2 regions of the Mesorhizobium sp. M8A.F.Ca.ET.202.01.1.1 genome follow, and region 2 is predicted to be linked to the other one. Evidence: predicted binding sites of a transcription regulator. Region 2 holds the regulator's gene; the other holds the start of a gene.
The links. Region 2 encodes PhoB, which activates phosphate uptake and scavenging genes when phosphate is short. Its sites were predicted from a motif close to TGTCATNNANCTGTCAT; they were not measured.

Region 1 (10,231 bases), on a different contig from region 2:
ATTCGACAACCCGAAAATGCATCGCTCGCCGGCCTTGCAGCTGTTCGGCGCCGGCCGCGAAAAGCGCATCTACGCCGTGCCGCCCTTCACCGATGTGGTGAGCCTCGACTTCGAGGACCATCCGTTCGAGGTGCAGACCTTCGACCAGCCCTGTGCGCTGTGCGCGGCCGAGAACGTGTATCTCGACGAGGTCATTCTCGACGACCATGGCGGCCACATGTTCGTCTGCTCCGACACCGACCACTGCGAGAAGCGGCGTGAAGAGGGCCATCGCGGCCACCTTGCCCCCGAGACCCATCTAGCGCCAGCAAACATGGAGCCGGCACAATGACCGACGAACCGCTGCTGCGCGTCTCGGCGCTGTCGAAATTCTACGGCTCGCGTGTCGGCTGCGACAACGTCTCCTTCGACCTTTGGCCGGGCGAGGTCCTGGCGGTCGTCGGTGAATCCGGTTCCGGCAAGACCACGCTGCTCAACTGCCTGTCGACGCGGCTGCTGCCGTCCTCCGGCACCGCCAGCTACCGCATGCGTGACGGCCAGTTCCGCGAACTCTACCGCATGAGCGAGGCCGAGCGCCGCTTCCTGATGCGCACCGACTGGGGCTTTGTCCATCAGAACCCCGCCGATGGCCTGCGCATGACGGTTTCGGCCGGCGCCAATGTCGGCGAGCGTCTGATGGCGGTCGGCGACCGCCATTACGGCAAGATCCGCGCCACTGCGGTCGACTGGCTGTCGCGCGTCGAGATCGAGGAAGACCGCATCGACGACGAACCCCGCGCCTTTTCCGGCGGCATGCGCCAGCGCCTGCAGATCGCCCGCAACCTCGTCACCGGTCCGCGGCTGGTGTTCATGGATGAACCGACCGGCGGCCTCGACGTCTCGGTGCAGGCGCGCCTGCTCGACCTCCTGCGCGGCCTCGTCACCGACCTCGGCCTCGCGGCCATCGTCGTCACCCACGACCTCGCGGTGGCGCGCCTTCTATCGCAGCGCATGATGGTGATGAAGGACGGCCGCGTCGTCGAAAGCGGCCTCACCGACCGCGTGCTCGACGATCCGCGCGCGCCCTACACACAGCTTCTCGTCTCTTCCATTCTGCAGGTGTAACGATGCCGACCCCCCTCGTTGTCTCTGACGTCGCCAAAAGCTTCACCATGCATCTGCGCGACGGCATCAAACTGCCTGTCGTCTCCGGCGTCTCCTTCTCCATCAAGGCGGGCGAATGCACTGTGCTCGGCGGCCCCTCCGGTGCCGGCAAGAGCTCGATCCTGAAGATGCTCTACGGCAACTACGCCGTCGACGAAGGCCAGATCATCGTCACGCACGAGGACGGGCTGATCGATCTCGCCCATGCCAGCCCGCGCACCGTGCTTTCCGTTCGCCGGCAAACGATCGGCTATGTCAGCCAGTTCCTGCGCACCGTACCGCGAGTCTCGGCTCTCGATGTCGTCGCCGAGCCACTGGTTGAACGCGGCGAGCAGCGCGAGGCAGCCCGAGCCAAGGCCCGCGCCTTGCTGGCCCGGCTGAACCTGCCGGAAAAACTCTGGATGCTGCCGCCGGCAACCTTCTCCGGCGGCGAGCAGCAGCGCGTCAACATCGCGCGCGGCTTCATCACCGAGCATCCGATCCTGCTGCTCGACGAGCCGACCGCATCGCTCGACGCCACCAACCGCGACGTGGTGATCGAACTCATCGCCGCCAAGAAGCTGGCCGGCGTCGCCCTGCTCGGCATCTTCCACGACCACGATGTGCGCGAGGCGGTCGCCGACCGCATCATCGACGTCACCGCCTTCGCCCCGGGGAAACTCGCCGCATGACCAGGAAGCTGTCGGAGACGCCGCTGGTCCATCCGACGGCGGAGGTGCACAACTCGACGCTCGGTCGCTGGACCGAGATCGCCGACCGCAGCCGGGTCTCGGAAAGCGAACTCGGCGACTATTCCTACATGATGCAGGACTGCGCCGTCTGGTGCGCGACGATCGGCAAGTTTGCCAACATCGCGGCAAGCGTGCGCCTCAACGCCACCAACCATCCGACCTGGCGGCCGACGCTGCACCACTTCACCTACCGCGCGTCGGACTATTGGGACGACGCCGAACACGAGAGCGAATTTTTCGCGCAGCGTCGCGCCAAGCGCGTCACCATCGGCCACGACACCTGGCTCGGCCACGGCTCGACCGTCCTGCCTGGCGTAACCGTCGGCGACGGTGCCGCCGTTGGCGCCGGCGCGGTCGTCTCCAGGGATGTCGCGCCCTACACCATCGTCGCCGGCGTGCCGGCCAAACCGATCCGCGAGCGCTTCGATCGTCGCACCGCCGAGCGCTACCAGGCGCTTGCCTGGTGGGATTGGGACCACGCCAGGCTGCGTGCCTCGCTCGACGATTTCCGCGAACTGTCCGCCGAGGCGTTCCTGGAGAAGTACGAGGGATAGGACAATTCCAGGAAAAGGGAGAACCGGTTTTCTTGGAATTGTGTCAGGTGAAGAGACATAGCCGCTCACATCATCGTCATAGAGCGTGCCTCTTCATATCCCTGACACAGGACTCGGACAGGACGCCATCTCCCAAGGAGATCGCCATGCCCGACACTGTCAGACCCTCGCTCGCTGGATTCTTTGCCGGCTCCAATTCGATGCCGCCGACACATCTCGGCACGCGTTATGACACTTCCGGCAATTTCCTGATCGAGCCGGGCAATACCGTCGTCAGCCATCTGGTCAGCGGCTCACCATCGGAAGCCGTTGTGCTTGCGGTGCGCGATCGGATGATGGCCATGCCGGACGCCGACCGCCTCGCCTTCACGCCGGTTTCCAGCCTGCACATGACGCTGTTCCAGGGTATCATCGAATATCGCCGCCGCTTGCCCTTCTGGCCGCGGGACGTGCCGCTCGACACCGGCATCGACGCCATGATCCGCCTCTATCTGGAGCGCCTGAGAGGCTTCCAGGGCGCCGGCCCGTTCAATATCAAGGTGGTCGAGATCGTGCCGACCGGCCTCACCGTTGCCGGCGCGACCGACGAGGATGTGCGTATCATGCGTGCATGGCGTGATGCACTGGCTGTGCCGTTCGGCTACCGGCACCCCGATCATGACGCCTACGTCTTCCACATCACCTTCGCCTATCAGATCCAGCGTCTCGCCGACGACAGGGCTGCTGCCTGGCAGGCGCTGTTCGATGAGAGCCTGGCGCTTTTCGGCCGGGAGGCCCCGGTGATCGAGATCAAGCCTCCCGCCTTCTGCGCATTCCGCGACATGAAGCATTTCGAGGAATTGCTGGTGCTCGGCTGATCGCCAGCAGGACGCCGGCCGTCGTATCTGTGGAGCGTAACAAAACTGACATGCTGGCGACATGGCAGGTTCATGTGGCTGCGTTAGGCGAGTGCCTGACGATCAATATGGACCGGACTGGAACCAGCCCATGTCAGCAAGCTCTGCCACGCTCGAAATCCGCGGTGTCAGCCGACGATTTGGCAAGAACACCGCCGTCAGCGACGTCAACATCTCGATCCCGCAGGGGCAGATGGTTGGTGTCATTGGTCGTTCGGGCGCAGGCAAATCAACTCTTCTTCGCATGATCAACCGTCTTGTCGACCCCAGCCAGGGGTCGATTTTTTTTGACGGCGCCGAGGTTTCCCGGTTACGCGGCTCGCCGCTGCGCCGCTGGCAGCGCGACTGCGCCATGATCTTCCAGCAGTTCAACCTGGTGCCGCGCCTCGACGTGCTGACCAACGTGCTGCTCGGCAAATTGAACCACCGTTCGACCCTGTCCAACCTTCTCGGCATGTTTTCGCGCGCCGAGTGCGCCGAAGCGGTCGCCGCGCTCGAGCGGCTCGACATCGCCCGCACCGCACTTCAGCCCGCCGGCACCTTGTCGGGCGGACAGCAGCAACGGGTCGCCATCGCCCGCGCCATGATGCAGCAGCCCAGGGTGATCCTGGCCGACGAGCCGATCGCCTCGCTCGACCCGCTCAACGCCAAGGTGGTGATGGATTCGCTGCAGGACATCAATCTGCGCGAAGGCATAACCGTCGTCACCAATCTTCATACGCTCGATACCGCCCGCACCTATTGCAACCGCATCATCGGCATGGCCGCCGGCAAAGTCGTCTTCGACGGGCCGCCCGAAGAGCTCAACCGCGAAGCTGTGCGTCTTGTATACGGCGCCGACAGCAGTGGCGGCGAGATATCGGAGGCCATCACCTCCACCAGCGTTGCCTACAAGCAGAAAATCGCCGCATCCGCCGGACCGCTCGAACCCGCATTCCCGGGGTACTGAGCCCGTTACGGGCCAATAGCGAGCGCCTGGATCGTCCGCCCGCGTCAAGGGCACTTGTCAAGATCAAGAACGCTGCCGGCGCGGGGCCGGAACTTACAGGAGAGACGTCAATGTTCAGGAAGATGGTTTTCGGTGCCGTTTCGGTGCTCGCCATGGCCACCAGCATGGCCCACGCCGCCGACATGAAGGAATTTCGCGTCGGCATTCTCGGCGGCGAAAACGAAACCGACCGGCTGCGCAACTACCAGTGCCTGGCCGATCACCTGAAGACCGAGTTCGGCTTCGAAAAGGTTTCGCTGTTCCCCGCCGCCGACTATGACGGCGTCATCCAGGGCCTGCTCGGCGGCACGCTCGACTTCGCCGAACTCGGCGCTTCCGGCTATGCCAGCGTCTATCTCAAGGACCCGAAGGCGGTCACCCCGATCCTCACCACCAAGCAGACCGATGGCTCCACCGGCTATTATTCGATCGGCCTGGCGCTGAAGACCTCGGGGATCACCGACATCAAGTCGGCCAAGGGCAAGAAGCTTGGCTATGCCGATCCGGATTCGACTTCAGGCTATTTGATCCCGCTGACCCAGATTCCGAAGGACACCGGCGCTTCGAACGAGACCTTCTTCGCTTCGACCCAGTTCAATGGCGGCCACGAAAACAACGTTCTCGCCGTGCGTGATGGCAAGGTCGACGTCGCTGTCGACGATTCCTCGGGCATCGGCGACTTCAAGAACGGCTACACCTCCGGCACCTTCCACAAGGAAGTCGCCAAGGGCGCCGTCGACCCCAACGACTTCGTCGAAGTCTGGCGCTCGGGCCTGATCCCGAACGGCCCGCTGGTCGTGCGCACCGCGCTCGGCGACGACATGACCGCCAAGCTGACCGCCTTCTTCACTGATCTGCCCAAGAAGGACAAGGCTTGCTTCGAAGGCGTCGAAGGCGGCGATTTTACCGGCTACGTTCCGGTGAAGCCCGACTTCTACAACGTCATCGTCGAAGCCCGTAAGGCAGCCATCGGCGGCTAACGGCGAAATCGGAAGGGGCGGTGTTCAAAACACCGCCCTTTTTGCATCTCCGATCATGACCCTTTCCGCGACAGACCCCTCCGACGGCATTCACCAGACGGCCGATACCTGGCGACGCCAGACGTCGCTGCGCCGGTTCTATACGGTGCTCGGCGTCGGCCTCCTGCTTGCCGCGATGCTTTCCAGCATGTGGTTCGCCGACGAAGCCAATGCCGGGCATTTCTTCGACCGGCTGCCGCACATACTGGATTTCCTGAGCTGGCTGGTCCCGAAAGACTGGAACGACGTCTGGCGGGCGCTGTTCGACATCGCCTCGCCGCATGATACCGGCACCCAGGAATTCAACTTCCCGCTCGGCCGCGTCTATGTCTGGGGCGGTTTCTACGTCCCCGAATATTTCGAGCTGATGCTGACCACGGTGAACGTGGCGCTGGTTTCGACCTTCATCGGCTTCATCTTCGCGGTGCCTTTTTCCTTCATCGCGGCGCGCAACCTGACGCCCCATCCGGCACTGAGGCTGGTGGTCAAGCGCTTCATGGAATTGCTGCGTGCCTTTCCGGAAATCGTCATCGCCGGCCTCTTCGCGGCAATCGTCTCGACCGGTCCGATCGCCGCCATAATCGCCATCGGCCTGCATTCGATCGGCGCACTCGGCAAGCTGTTCTACGAGATCAACGAGAACATCGACATGCGTGCCGAGGAAGGCCTGACGGCGGTCGGCGCCAACTGGTTCGAGCGGGTGCGCTTCGCCGACCTTCCACAGGTGTTGCCCAATTTCGTGTCCTATACGCTGCTGCGGGTCGAGATCAACGTGCGGGCCTCGACCATCATCGGCGCCGTCGGCGGCGGCGGCATCGGCGAAGAGCTGAAGCTGTCCATCTCACGCGGCTTCGGCGCCAAGACGCTGGCGCTGGTGCTGCTGCTGTTCACGACCATCTTCATCATCGATCAGTTTTCCGCCTGGCTTCGCCGCAAGCTGGTCGGCGAACAAGCCTTTATGATGGGGGCATAGATCATGGCGACCATGACCGCCGAGGAGATGCTGTCGATCGAGGCGCGCCACCCGCAGGTTTTCCGGCGCCCCGCATACAAGCGCTTCGGTCCGCTGCTCCTGTTCGTTGGCACTCTCCTCTATCTGGTCTATGCCTTGTGGTTCTTCAGCCTGCCGCAGGTATTGCGTGAATCGCATTGGGAGCGGCTGCCGCTCTTCCTGACGCAATGGATCAGCTACGATCTGCAGCCGGAATTCCGTCTCGACCAGCCGGAGATCACGCCCAAATATCCGCGCTTCTCCGCACTGGGCGACAATCCCAATCCGGATTGGGTGATCAAGAATGCCGACGGTTCCTTCACCGTGCGGATCGACGGCCAGGCCAAATCCGTCACCTTCGACAAGACCTATGCGACGATTGTCGCCAATGGACAGACAGTGCCGGTGGCGCTGACCAGCGGCAAACCGGTGGTCTCGGGCCCGGTGCCCGACTGGATGACGGTTCATGATGACGAGGTGGTCGCCAAGATGGGCTTTGTCGGCGAGGTGCGCGTCACCGTCGACCGGGTCAAGGTGCGCAAGCGCTTCCTCGGCTGGGCGAACTTCGTCTTCGACACACGCTCGCCCTTCTTCGGCAAATCAGCGGAGGAAGTGATCTCGCTGATCATATCGGGACCCGAGCTGAAACCTGGCACCTCGAACCTCGCGCTGGCCGGCGACAACATCTGGAACAACGCCCAATGGCAGCACGGCGACGTCTGGACGAAGCTCCTGCAGACCATCGTCATGGCTTTCCTCGGCACGCTGCTCGGCGGCATCGTCGCCTTCCCGCTTGCCTTCTTCGCGGCGCGTAACATTACGCCAAGCGGCGTGCTCAGCCAGGTGCTCAAGCGCTTCTTCGACTTCATGCGCTCGGTCGACATGCTGATCTGGGCGCTGTTCTTCACCCGCGCCTTCGGCCCCGGCCCGCTGGCCGGCAGTGCCGCGATCTTCTTCACCGAGATCGGCACGCTCGGCAAAGTCTATTCGGAAGGTCTGGAGAACATCGACGACAAGCCACGCGAAGGGGTGCTTTCGACCGGCGCCAACGGCCTTTTGGTGCAGCGCTACGGCGTTATGCCCGAAGTGATCCCGATCTTCATCAGTCAGACCCTCTACCAGTGGGAATCCAATACCAGGGGCGCGACCATCATCGGCGCGGTCGGCGCCGGCGGCATTGGCCTGAAGCTGTGGGAAGCGATGCGCACCAACTCCAACTGGGCCAACGTCTTCTACATGGTGCTGCTGATCCTGCTCGTCGTCTTCATCTTCGACAACATATCCAACTTCCTGCGCCGCAGGCTGAGCCGGACGATCCACGACTACAACAGGATCCAGGCCCAGCAGGGATAGCGATCTCAGCGCCTCAGGGCATGTTGAGATTCGGGTCAGGCCGAGTCGAAAATGTGGGGTTACGAGAACCGGAGCGGAGCGTACTTTTGGGTACGTGAGCACCGGAAGCGCAGGAACCCTTCATTTGCAGACCGGCCTCATCCGAATATCGACGTGCCCTAAGCCGCCTTCTTCCACCCGTTCCTGATATGCTTGTATCCCTCGCGATAAACCGCTTCCGGCGTCTCGGAAAAATCGCGCCACACTTTCGTCGCCGCCGCCAGATCCTTCAGCGAGCGCCCGAACGCCTCGATGGTCAGCCAGTCGTCATAGCCGCTCTTGCGGATCGCCGCGAAAGTCTCTTTCCAGGGAATGTTGCCGCGCCCCGGCACGCCGCGATCGTTCTCCGATATGTGGATATGCACGATATTCCTGCGGTGCTTCGTATAAGCGCCGATCGGGTCGGCCTCCTCGATATTGGCGTGGAACGTGTCGTACATCGCCTTGATGTGCGGCCGGTCGATGACGTCGACATGCTCCGACAGGTCGGCCATGGTGTTGAGAAGATAGCATTCGAAGCGGTTCAGCGCCTCGAGCCCGATGGTGACGTTCCTCTTGCCGGCATGGTCGCCGATGGCGCGCTGCGAGGCGACGGAGCGTTTTTTCTCGGCGGCTGTAGGCCCGGTTCCGGAAAAGGCGCCCAGCGTCGAATGCAGCGGTCCGCTCAGCGTGCGGGCGCCAAGCGCATCGGCGCAATCGATGGCCCATTTCATGTAATCCACACCAGCCTTGCGCGTTGCCGCATCGGCCGAGATCAGGTTCATCGCCGGATCGCCCATGGCTGAAACAGCGGTCCGCTCCAGCCCGATGCGGTCGAGCAATTCGCCCAGTTTCCTGTAGTCGTCCGGCGTACCGACGAAGATCGGTATCTCGACACCGTCAAAGCCGGTTGCCTTGATGTCGCGAAGCAATGGCTCGTGCTTCTTCGACACCGCCGTCGTCCACAAGAACATGCACATGCCGATTTTCATCGACGTCCCTCCCCCATTTTAAGGCCGGCTGGTTGTTCCCCCCAACTTCGCGCCAAGCCCCCCTCATCCGGCCGCTACGCGGCCACCTTCTCCCCCGGGAGGGAGAAGAGAAAATTAGCGTCGCACCGGCACCCTCCTCTCTCCTCGGGGAGAGGCCGGATTGCCCGGAATTGCCCTTCGCAATTCGGTTGGCGATCCGGGTGAGGGGGAATTCCGCGCTCGCCAGGCACCCTTACAGCTTCGTCCACGCCCCGTTCTTCTTCGACGACTTCACACAGGCTTCGATGAAAGCCATGCCCTCGACGCCGTCCTGAATGGTCGGGAAGACGACATCCTTTGCCGGCTTGCCGCCCTTGCGCCGCGCCGCGCGGATGGCGCGTGCGGCCTCCTGGTAGATATTGGCGAAGCCTTCGAGATAGCCCTCGGGGTGGCCTGACGGAACGCGGCTGACACGGCCTGCCACCGGCAACGCGCCGGCGCCGTTGCGGGTGATCAACTGTTTCGGCTGGCCGAACGGCGTATACCAGAGGTAGTTCGGATCGGCCTGCACCCATTCCAGCCCGCCCTTCGAACCGTAGATGCGCAGCTTCAGGCCGTTCTCATGACCGGGCGCCACCTGGCTCGCCCAGATCATGCCCTTGGCCGGATGGGTTTTTCCTGTCGGTTTGAAACGCAGCATGACGTTGACGTTGTCGTCGAGCAGCCTGCCCGGCACGAAGGCATCGAGATCGGCCGACAGCGAGTCGAGCTCGAGCCCGGAGACGAAGCGGGCAAGATTGTAGGCATGGGTGCCGATGTCGCCGAGCGCGCCGCCGGCCCCCGCCTGCTTGGGGTCCCCCCGCCATGCCGCCTGCTTCTGGCCGGTAGCGGCGAGGTCCTCGGTAAGCCAGTCCTGCGGATATTCCGACTGCACGATGCGGATGTCGCCAAGCACGCCTTTGGCCACCATTTCGCGCGCCTGCCGCACCATCGGATAGGCGGTGTAATTGTGGGTGAGCACGAACACCTTGCCGGTCTTTTCCACTACCGCCGCAAGCTTTTTCGCCTCGGCCAGCGTCGTTGCCAGCGGCTTGTCGCAGATCACGTGGATGCCTGCTTCGAGGAAAGCCTTGGCCGCCGGCACATGGACGTTGTTGGGAGTGACGATGGCCACAGCCTCGATGCCATCCGGGCGCTTCGCCTCGGCCTTGGCCATTTCCGCGTAAGACGCATAGCTGCGCGAGGGATCGAGCCCGAGTTCGGTAGCCGAGGCCTTGGCGCGTGCCGGATCGGATGACAGGGCGCCCGCGACGAGCACGAAATCATTGTCCAGTCGCGCCGCGATCCGGTGCACCGCGCCAATGAAGGCGCCTTGCCCGCCGCCGACCATGCCGTAGCGGATCGGGCCGCCTCCCGTTTCCGACTTCGATGCGCCAACCATATTTTTCTCCCTCGTATGAAATACCCTCCCCAAGGGGAGCGAAAGCAGCGTCAAATTCCCATCATGGCGCGCAGCAGCTTCTTGTCCGTGGTGCCGGCGGCGAAATCGTCGAATGCCTTCTCGGTC
Region 2 (10,231 bases):
CCCTATGAGGAATGGCAGCAACTGGCATGGACCGGCGCACTCATAATCACCCTGACGGTTCTCGGCCTGAGCATTTTCGCCCGCAGCCTTACCGGACGCAGAGAGGACAGATGAAACCGATGTTGTCCACCGAGTTGAACACGCCCGAAGTGGCCGTGGATAAGGCCAAGATCGAGGTCAAGAACCTCAACTTCTACTACGGCCAGTCGAAGGCGTTGAAGGATATCAGCCTGTCGCTGCCCGAGCGCAGCGTCACCGCCTTCATCGGCCCGTCGGGCTGCGGGAAGTCGACGCTGCTGCGCGTCTTCAACCGCATCTACGAGCTCTACCCGAAGCAGAGCGCCGACGGCCAGGTGCTGCTCGACGGCCAGAACATCCTCGACCGCTCGCAGGATCTCAATCTCCTGCGCACCAAGATCGGCATGGTGTTCCAGAAGCCGACGCCGTTCCCGATGTCGATCTACGAGAACATCGCTTTCGGCGTCCGTCTCTACGAGAAGATCAGCAAGTCCGAGATGGACGGCCGTGTCGAACAGGCGCTGAAGCGCGCGGCATTGTGGACCGAGGTCAAGGACAAGCTCAACGCCAGCGGCCTCAGCCTGTCGGGCGGCCAGCAGCAGCGTCTTTGCATCGCCCGCACCGTGGCGGTGAAGCCGGAAGTCATCCTGCTCGACGAACCAGCGTCGGCGCTCGATCCGCTGTCGACCGCCAAGATCGAGGAACTGATCGACGAGCTGCAGGCCGACTACACGATCGTCATCGTCACCCACAACATGCAGCAGGCGGCGCGCGTGTCGCGCCAGACGGCGTTCATGTATCTGGGCGAACTGGTCGAATTCGACAAGACCGAGAAGATCTTCACGTCGCCTCGCGAGAAGCGCACGCAGGACTACATCACCGGCCGCTTCGGCTGATATCACGCATACGAGGACCAGGATCATGGCCGAACACACAGTCGCAGCCTTCGATGAGGATCTCGGACAGATCAGCAGGCTGATCAGCGACATGGGCGATCTCGCCGGCACGATGGTCGGCGGCGCCACCAAGGCTCTGCTGAATTCCGACAACGCGCTGGCACAGCGCGTCGTCTCCGACGACGCCATCATGGATGCGCGCCAGCGCGAACTCGACGACCGCGCCATCACCCTGATCGCCAAGCGCCAGCCGATGGCCGACGATCTGCGTCATGTCGTCGGCTCGATCCGCATGGCGGGCGACCTCGAGCGCATCGGCGACCTTGCCAAGAACATCGCCAAGCGCGTCGGTTCCGTCGGCCTCACCGCCACGCCGCGCGACCTGTCGCACTCGATCGATTCCATGGCGCAGCTGGTGCTGATCCAGGTGCAGGGCGTGGTCGAGGAATATGCGGCCGGCGATGCCGCCGCCCTCGCCAAGCTCAGGAATGACGACGAACGCATCGACGTCAAATACACCTCGGTGTTCCGCGAACTGCTGACCTACATGATGGAGGATCCGCGCAACATCACGGCTTGCACGCATCTCTTGTTCTGCGCCAAGAATCTCGAGCGCATCGGCGACCATGTGACCAACATCGCCGAGAATGCGTATTATGTGCTGACCGGAACGCAACTGCCCGCCAATCGTCCTAAGCAGGACGAGACGGCGATGTCGGCGCCGGCGGCTTGACGATAGGATGATCTGCCAATGATCGCGCCACGCATCATGGTGGTGGAGGACGAGGAGCCGCTCGGCGTGCTCCTCCGCTACAATCTGGAATCGGAAGGCTATCAGGTCGAGGTGGTGACGCGCGGCGACGAAGCCGAGATCCGCCTCCAGGAGAATGTGCCCGACCTCCTGGTGCTCGACTGGATGGTGCCGGCGGTTTCCGGCATCGAACTCTGTCGGCGCCTGCGAATGCGGCCCGAGACCGAGAGGTTGCCGATCATCATGCTGACGGCGCGCGGTGAGGAGAGCGACCGCGTGCGTGGCCTTTCGACCGGCGCCGACGACTATCTGGTCAAGCCGTTCTCGACGCCGGAATTCATGGCCCGGGTCAAGGCGCTGCTGCGTCGCGCCAAGCCGGAAGTGCTGTCCAGCGTGCTCAAGGTCGGCGACATCGTGCTCGACCGTGAATCGCACCGGGTCTATCGCAAGAAGAGCGAAATCCGGCTCGGACCGACCGAGTTCCGGCTGCTCGAATTCATGATGCGCCATCCCGGCCGGGTGTTCTCGCGCAGCCAGTTGCTCGACAATGTCTGGGGCGAGACGATCTATATCGACGAGCGCACGGTGGACGTACATGTCGGCCGGCTGCGCAAAGCGGTCAACAATGGCCGCATGCCCGACGTCATCCGCACCATCCGCGGAGCGGGCTACGCGATCAGGGAAGACTAGGTCGAGGGCGGCTACGCCCCTGACTTCGTCATCCGCGAGCGAAGCGACGCGGCGCAGACCCGAGGATCCATGCCGGGACCTCGACGCGTCGCCGCAGTGCAGAATTCTGCGCCGTTGCACTCTACGATCGAGGTCACGGCATGGATCCCAGGGTCTCCGCGACGCCGCTTCGCGGCTGCTCCGCCCAGGGATCACGACCTTGAGGGCGCTCGGCCAACCTCCAGCATTGGTGGTGATTCATTCACCGGAGCGTTCGCTCAGGCCACGCTCTTCCCAGCACTGCCTCTCGCCTGCACTCCCGGCGCGAAAATCTCCTGGTCGACGAAGGTCAAGGCGCGCATGGCGCAGCCTTCGCGGATGAGCGGCAGTTCGTTCGGCTCGGTGTCGAAGGAAATCGATTCCGAATGCTGGCCGCCGGCGGTCTGGGCGATGGCCTCGCGCAAGGCCGGCTCGATCAGATCGAAGGCGGCGGCACTGACACCGACCATGGCGACCGGCGCCGGGTCGATCAGCGCGAACAGGCTGCCCAGCCCATAGCCCAGCGCCTCGCCCGCCTTGCGATAGGCTTCGCGCTCCGGTCCGTCTTTCTCCCTTGCCGTCGCGGCGAGTGTCCGCATCTGCGCGTCGCTGACATCGGCGACCGGTTCGGCGTCCTCGCCAAGCTGCCTGGCATTACGCCAGATGGCATAGTTGCCGGCATAGGCCTCGACGCAGCCGCGCCGCCCGCAACGGCAGAGCGCGCCGCCCGGGCGATGGATCATGTGGCCGAATTCGCCGCCCGATGAATGGGTGCCGGTGAACAGTTCGCCCTTGAGCACCAGGCCCATGCCGATGCCGTGCGAGAGCAGGATGGCGATGAAGTCGTCGCGGTAGCGTTGAGGGTCGCGCCAGCGCAACGCCACCGCCATCATGTTGCAGTCGTTCTCCATGGTGGCGGGGATGCCGAATTCGGCTTCGAGTATGTCGGCGAAGGCAATGTCCGTCTGCGGCGTGATCGGCGACCACAGCATGGCACGCGCCTTGGTGTCGGTGATGCCCTGGATCGCCAGCGCGATGCGGGCAACACTGCGGATATCGAGATCGGGGTCCTCGATGCGGCGGCGCACTATTGCCGTGCATTCGCCGATCAGCGCCTCGCGCGACATGGTCAGCGTGTCCAGCCGGCGCTGCTCCTCGGCGACCACCTGGCCGGCATAATCGATGACGGCGACGGATAGGAAATTCAGCGACAGCACCACGGTCATCACAGCCGCGGCCTCGGGGTTGAGGCCGAGGCCAACCTGCGGCCGGCCGCGTTTGAGCGAGCCGGCCTCGTTCGGCTTGCCTTCGGTCAGGATACCTTCGCCGATCAGGTCGGCGGATATCGCCGATATGGTCGAGTGGCTGAGGCCAGTGGTGGCGGCGATCTCGGTGCGCGAGGGCTGACCATCCCGGCGCACGGCTGCAATCACCATTGCGCGGTTGCGCCGGCGCAGATCGTCGTGGCGGATTCCCACCGACATGCTTTCCCTCCCGGCTGCCGCGGTTCTTGATCCCCCTCGAATACCTCCGGCAACAGGGTCAAACACTGGCAGAAGCGGCCGGTGCTGTCATTTATTTATTGCGAGGCTCGAAAAAAAATTTCTGGCACCTCAAAATCCATCAGAATCGATGTTGACAGTGTTCTGGCGATGGACCAGTGTTTTTTCGAGGCTCGAAAAAATAGAGCCTTTGTGCCGGCCTTCGGGCCAGTTTGGTCGCGCCATACGCGGCGCAGGGAGGATATCATGAAGAGATTCACAGCCGCCATCCTGGCGGGTGTCGCCATGTCGCTGACACTGGTGTCGGTCGCGCAGGCGAAGGACAAGGTCATCGGCGTTTCCTGGTCCAACTTCCAGGAAGAGCGCTGGAAGACCGACGAGGCCGCCATGAAGAAGGCGATCGAGGCCGCGGGCGACAAGTACATTTCCGCCGATGCGCAGTCCAATCCCGGCAAGCAGCTGACCGATGTCGAGAGCCTGATTTCGCAGGGCGCCAATTCGCTGATCATCCTGGCGCAGGATGCCTCGGCCATCGGTCCGGCGGTGCAGAAAGCGCTCGACGAGGGCATTCCGGTCGTCGGCTATGACCGCCTGATCGAAAACAAGGACGTCTTCTACCTGACCTTCGACAACAAGGAAGTCGGCCGCATGCAGGCCCGCGAAGTGTTCAAGGTGAAGCCTGAAGGCAACTACGTCTTCATCAAGGGCTCGGGTGCCGACCCGAATGCCGACTTCCTGTTCTCGGGCTCGATGGAAGTGCTGAAGGAAGCCATCGACTCGGGCAAGATCAAGAATGTCGGCGAGGCCTATACGGACGGCTGGCTGCCCGCCAACGCCCAGAAGAACATGGAGCAGTTCCTCACCGCCAATGACAACAAGGTCGACGCGGTGGTCGCGGCCAATGACGGCACCGCCGGCGGCGTCGTCGCGGCGCTGACGGCGCAGGGGCTCGCCGGCACCGTGCCGGTCTCTGGCCAGGACGGCGACCACGCCGCGCTCAACCGCATCGCGCTCGGCACCCAGACCGTGTCGGTGTGGAAGGACGCGCGTGAACTCGGCAAGAACGCCGCCGAGATCGCCTCGCAGCTCGCCGACGGCAAGAAGATGACCGACATCGCCGGCGTGAAGGACTTCACGACGCCTGGCGGCAACACCGTCAAGTCGCTGTTCCTGACCCCGGTCGCCATCACCAAGGATAATCTCAACCTCGTCATCGACGCCGGCTGGATCAAGAAGGACGAAGTCTGCGCGGGCGTCGCCGCCGGCAGCGTTGCGGCCTGCAACTGAGTTTGACCGCTTGAAGAAATGAAGGCGCCGCGGCCCAAAGCCGCGGCGTTTTCTCAAAAAGATTTGTGTTTCCGCATCACGCGGATAGCTTCTAGGCTGGCTTCGGCATCCGCGTAGACGGCCAGCCGGTTGGAGGAAATCATGACCGATACGACGTCCAACCCGCAGGCCGACACCGCGCGCGCCTCGGAACTCGGCGCGGTCGCCCGGTTCCTGAAGGCGACCGAGATCGACACCCGCATGCTCGGCATGATCGGCGCCCTGCTGCTGATCTGGGTCGCGCTGCATGTGATTTCGAGCCTGCGTCTCGGCGTCAATCCGCTCGATTTCGACAGCCGCACGTTTCTCACGCCGCGCAATCTGTGGAACCTGTCGGTGCAGACGTCCGCGGTCGCCATCATGGCTTGTGGCATGGTGCTGGTCATCGTCATGCGCAACATCGATCTGTCCGTCGGTTCCGCCGAGGGCCTGATCGGCATGGTCATGGGTTTTGCGCAGGTGCATTTCCTGGTTCGGTTCGTGGGGCTTGAACTCGGCAACCCATGGATCTGGGTCCTGGCTCTGGTCATCGGCCTGGCGCTCGGCCTTTTGATCGGCGCCTTCCAGGGCTTCGTCATTGCCTATCTCGAAGTGCCGGCCTTCATCGTCACGCTGGGCGGCCTGCTGGTCTGGCGCGGCGCCGCCTGGTGGGTCACGTCAGGCCAGACGGTGGCACCGCTCGACGCCACCTTCCAGCTGATGGGTGGCGGCCCGGCCGGATCGATCGGCGCCACCTGGAGCTGGGTCGTGGGCATCGTCGCCTGCCTGGCCGTCGTGTTCGCGCTGTTCAACGGGCGCGTGCAGCGCAAGCGCTTCCGCTTCCCGCTGCGGCCGGTCTGGGCCGAGACGCTGCTCGGCGCCGTCACCTGCGCCGTCATCATGGGCGCGGTCTGGCTGGCCAACTCCTATCCATGGCCGATCGGCATCGTGAACCGCTACGCGGCCGCCAACAACATCACCGTACCCGAGGGCGGCCTGTTCATCGCCCACGGCATCGCGATACCGGTGCTGATGGCGGTCGCCGTCGGCCTGGTCATGACCTTCATCACCAACCGAACCCGTTTCGGCCGTTATGTCTTTGCCATAGGCGGCAATCCGGAAGCGGCCAATCTCGCCGGCATCAACACGCGCTGGATCACCATGAAGGTGTTCATGATCATGGGCGTGCTGGCCACGATCGCAGCCGCCATTTCGTCGGCCCGGCAGAACTCCTCCACCAATGTGCTTGGCACATTGGACGAGCTGCTCGTCATTGCCGCGGCCGTCATCGGCGGCACGTCGCTTGCCGGCGGCTCGGGAACGATCATCGGCGCCATGCTCGGCGCATTGCTGATGCAGTCGCTGCAGTCGGGCATGGTGCTGCTCGGCGTCGACTCGCCGCTGCAGAGCATCGTCGTCGGCGCCGTGCTGGTCATCGCGGTGTGGCTCGATACCGTCTATCGCAAGCGGGTTTAGGGATACGATCATGGCTGACAAAACCGCTCCCGCTACTGCCCCCGCAACCGCCCCCATGGGCACGCCGCTGGTCGACATGCGCAACATCTCGATCGCCTTCGGCGGCATCCGTGCCGTCGACGACGCGTCGATCGACCTTTTCCCGGGCGAGGTCGTAGCGCTGCTCGGCCACAACGGCGCCGGCAAGTCGACGCTGATCAAGATCCTGTCCGGTGCCTACAAGCGCGATGCCGGCCAGATCTTCGTCAATGGCGAGGAGGCAGCGATCTCCAACCCGCGCGACGCCAAGAAATACGGCATCGAGACGATCTACCAGACGCTGGCGCTGGCCGACAATGTCGATGCCGCCGCCAATCTGTTCCTCGGCCGCGAGCTGATGACCGCCTGGGGCACGCTCGACGACGTCGCCATGGAGGCCGAGGCGCGCAAGGTGATGGGGCGGCTCAATCCCCGCTTCCAGCGCTTCAAGGAGCCGGTGATCAAACTGTCAGGCGGACAGCGGCAGTCGGTGGCGATCGCACGCGCCATCCTGTTCAACGCCCGCATCCTGATCATGGACGAGCCGACGGCGGCACTCGGCCCCCAGGAAACGGCACAGGTCGGCGAACTGGTCAGGCAGCTCAAGTCCGACGGCATCGGCATTTTCCTGATCAGCCACGACATCCACGACGTGTTCGAGCTCGCCGACCGGGTTTGCGTGATGAAGAACGGCCAGGTGGTCGGCACGGCACGCACCACGGACGTCACCCAGGACGAAGTGCTGGGCATGATCATCCTGGGCAAATGTCCTCCAGGTGCCATACCGGGGCCGGGGGCGCTGAGGATCGCCGCCTGAGGCCGGCCGCAGGCCGGCCAGGCCGCTCGGGCACGCCCCGTTGCCGTTCACGTGATATGCCAGTGATCACGATGGCTTGGCCTGACCATTGTGTTGGCCCGGCGAGTTGCCCATAAAGGTCCTGTTTTGCTCATGGACCGCATCATCCGTTGAAGAAGCTTTTTCCAATCGTCGCGTTCATAGCCGTTGCATTGATCAGCATGACCATGGCGGGGTTCGCTTATTTCGCGACGCAGGAGGCCGCCCGCATTAAGTTCGAAGGGGCGGCCGATGACGCCCTCAACCGGATCGAGAGCCGCATCGACCTGCATCTGTCGCTGTTGCGCTCGACACAGGCCCTGTTCGATGCGCGCAACGGCGATATTTCCCAGAGCGAGTTCAAGGCCTTCTTCAAGGCGCTGGATATCGACAGCAATTTTGCCGGCCTGCGCGGCATCGGCTTCCTGCGGCTGGTCAAGACGGGCGACGAAGCCGCAGTGGAGCGCGACATCCTCCACGATTTCGGCGCCAGCCATCCGGTCTATCCGGATACGACGCAGCCCTGGCGCACGCCGATAGCCCTTTTCGAGCCGCTGGATCCGTCCAACCAGGCCAGCATCGGCTATGACATGTTCAGCGAGCCGGTGCGGCGCGTGGCGATCGAAAAGGCGATGGCCGACGACCAGCAGCATGCAAGCGGGCTGGTGCAGCTCGGCCAGGGCACGGGCGTCGCGCAGACCTTCACCGGGTTCCTGGTCTTCGTGCGGCTCAATGTGGAAACGGCGCCGGAGGTCATCAACGCATCGCGATCCTCGACCGCCGGCTTTCTCTATGCCGCCTTCCGGGCCCGGGACCTGTTCCAGATCGCGCTGAGCCGTGCGCCGCTGCTGCCGGTCAACACAGAGATTTACGACGGAGCGGTGAACGGCGACAATCTGTTGTTCCGCTCGGAGACGCCACCGGTTTCATCCCTGGGAGACCGGCTGCTGGTCACCCGCAAGATGACCGTGGCGGGGCGCCCTTGGACCGTTTTGTTCAGGCCGACCAGCGCCTTCACGCAACCCTCGTCGCGCGCCATCCCCGTCATGCTGGGACTGTTCGGCCTGCTCCTGGCCGGTGCCATCGCGCTGGTGGCGCGCTACCAGGAGCGGGCCTATGACGCCGTATCGGCCTTGCATGAGACAACGGAAAAGAGCCTGCTCGAAAAGGACCTGATGCTGCAGGAGATGAAGCATCGCATCAAGAACTCGATCACCAGGGTGCTGGCGATCGCGCGGCAGACGGCGTCGCGGGCCACCGACGTCAATGAGTTCTCCGCTTCCTTCTCGGCCAGGCTGCAGGCGATGGCCGCCTCGCAGGATATGCTGACGCGCTCGCGCTGGCAGAAAGCCGACCTTGCCGATCTGCTGCGAATCGAGCTCGGCCAGGTGTTCGGCAAGGAACTGCCGGAGGGTCTCCTGTCAGGCCCGGAGGTGCTGCTCGACGAAACCACGACGCAGGCGCTTGGCCTGACCTTTCACGAACTCGCCACCAATGCGCTGAAATATGGTGAAGCCGGCAATTCCGCCAATTCCTCCAAGGGAGATTGGGCGCTGAAAGTGAACTGGTCGCTGGAAGGGCGTGGGCGCGAGCGGATGCTGGCGCTGAACTGGCGGGAAGTCGGGAAAAACAGGATCGAGGCGCCGGCCGTAACCGGATTCGGCACCAAACTGATCGACCTCAACGTCACGCGCGAATTGCGCGGCACGATCAAGCGCGATTTCCAGGCTGACGGCCTGAAGGTGGAAATCAGAATTCCGTTGGTCGGCTAAAATCCTGCCGGTCGCCAGCGTCGAACGCTAAGAAAATCCGGAGGCCGGACATGGCCCCCGGATCTGTATTCCATCAGAGCGGTTCAGCGTTTCATGGAATCGCCGAACAGCTCCTGGAAATGCTTCGATCGCTGAATTAGTTGCAGCGGGCCGTGTAGATCCGGCCGCGATGATCGCGATACTGGCAGTAGCCGTTGCGCAGGTTGCGAACCAGCAGGCCGGACCCGGCACCGACGGCCGCGCCGATCAGCGCGCCCTTGCCGCCGCCGACCAATCCGCCTACGCCCGCGCCGATCAAGCCGCCGCCGACGACGTCCTGCTCAGTCGTGGTGCAGCCGCTGACGGCAACCACCGCAACCATGGCAATAAGTATTTTCCGCATAGAGTCACTCCTCACTTGTGTCCACACTTTAGTAAGCTCCAACCGCCATTTAGCACGAAACGATGGCCTTTGCTGCTGCAAATTTATTGTTGGCCAAGGTGGTCTTTTTCTGGGCGGATCGTGTTCGATGCCATGACGAGGTTGGAAATCACCAACGAAGCGTCAAGGCTACCGTCCGGCCGCACCTTCCAGGCAATTTGATCGTAGTCGTCCTCCAGCGCAGGGTCGACCGCGAGGCATTTGGCGACGATATGCTGCGCCTGTCCCTGTACGTCGCCCATCGCGAAGGGGCGCTCAGCGGTGCATTCGTCGGCTGTTGCAAAAACACTGACTGGGACCTGCAATTCCCGACATTCGGCCATCGAGTTCGAGCAACCGATCACCAGTAACAACGCGGCTATGTGTTCCATGACAGATGTTCCTCTGGCCGCAATAACGGCCAACATCGTCAAAAAGTTCCTGTCCTTCCAAGGGAGTTACGCGATACTTGGATGACAACAGGGCAGGACCTAAGTCAGGTCGACTGCCAGACAACGGCCAGCAACATTGTCACGGTCAAGGCAAGAAG

Region 1: phnC (phosphonate ABC transporter ATP-binding protein) is a predicted target of PhoB. The motif match lies at 3,321-3,337, and genes of this name have one in related genera.

The regions. Positions count from the first base shown of each region.
Region 1 is NZ_SRUN01000009.1:40,270-50,500, forward strand. It holds gene EN845_RS19680 (alpha-D-ribose 1-methylphosphonate 5-phosphate C-P-lyase PhnJ) at 1-331, shown strand, start outside; gene phnK (phosphonate C-P lyase system protein PhnK) at 328-1,104, shown strand; gene phnL (phosphonate C-P lyase system protein PhnL) at 1,107-1,814, shown strand; gene EN845_RS19695 (DapH/DapD/GlmU-related protein) at 1,811-2,428, shown strand; gene EN845_RS19700 (DUF1868 domain-containing protein) at 2,575-3,285, shown strand; gene phnC (phosphonate ABC transporter ATP-binding protein) at 3,416-4,273, shown strand; gene phnD (phosphonate ABC transporter substrate-binding protein) at 4,384-5,292, shown strand; gene phnE (phosphonate ABC transporter, permease protein PhnE) at 5,348-6,304, shown strand; gene phnE (phosphonate ABC transporter, permease protein PhnE) at 6,308-7,675, shown strand; gene EN845_RS19725 (sugar phosphate isomerase/epimerase) at 7,834-8,685, opposite strand; gene EN845_RS19730 (Gfo/Idh/MocA family oxidoreductase) at 8,918-10,105, opposite strand; gene EN845_RS19735 (sugar phosphate isomerase/epimerase) at 10,156-10,231, opposite strand, start outside.
Region 2 is NZ_SRUN01000007.1:229,329-239,559, forward strand. It holds gene pstA (phosphate ABC transporter permease PstA) at 1-114, shown strand, start outside; gene pstB (phosphate ABC transporter ATP-binding protein PstB) at 111-914, shown strand; gene phoU (phosphate signaling complex protein PhoU) at 940-1,647, shown strand; gene phoB (phosphate regulon transcriptional regulator PhoB) at 1,666-2,355, shown strand; gene EN845_RS17555 (ROK family protein) at 2,613-3,857, opposite strand; gene xylF (D-xylose ABC transporter substrate-binding protein) at 4,122-5,162, shown strand; gene EN845_RS17565 (sugar ABC transporter permease) at 5,304-6,656, shown strand; gene EN845_RS17570 (ATP-binding cassette domain-containing protein) at 6,667-7,491, shown strand; gene EN845_RS17575 (CHASE domain-containing protein) at 7,641-9,281, shown strand; gene EN845_RS17580 (YMGG-like glycine zipper-containing protein) at 9,418-9,663, opposite strand; gene EN845_RS17585 (hypothetical protein) at 9,747-10,073, opposite strand; gene EN845_RS35520 (hypothetical protein) at 10,178-10,231, opposite strand, start outside.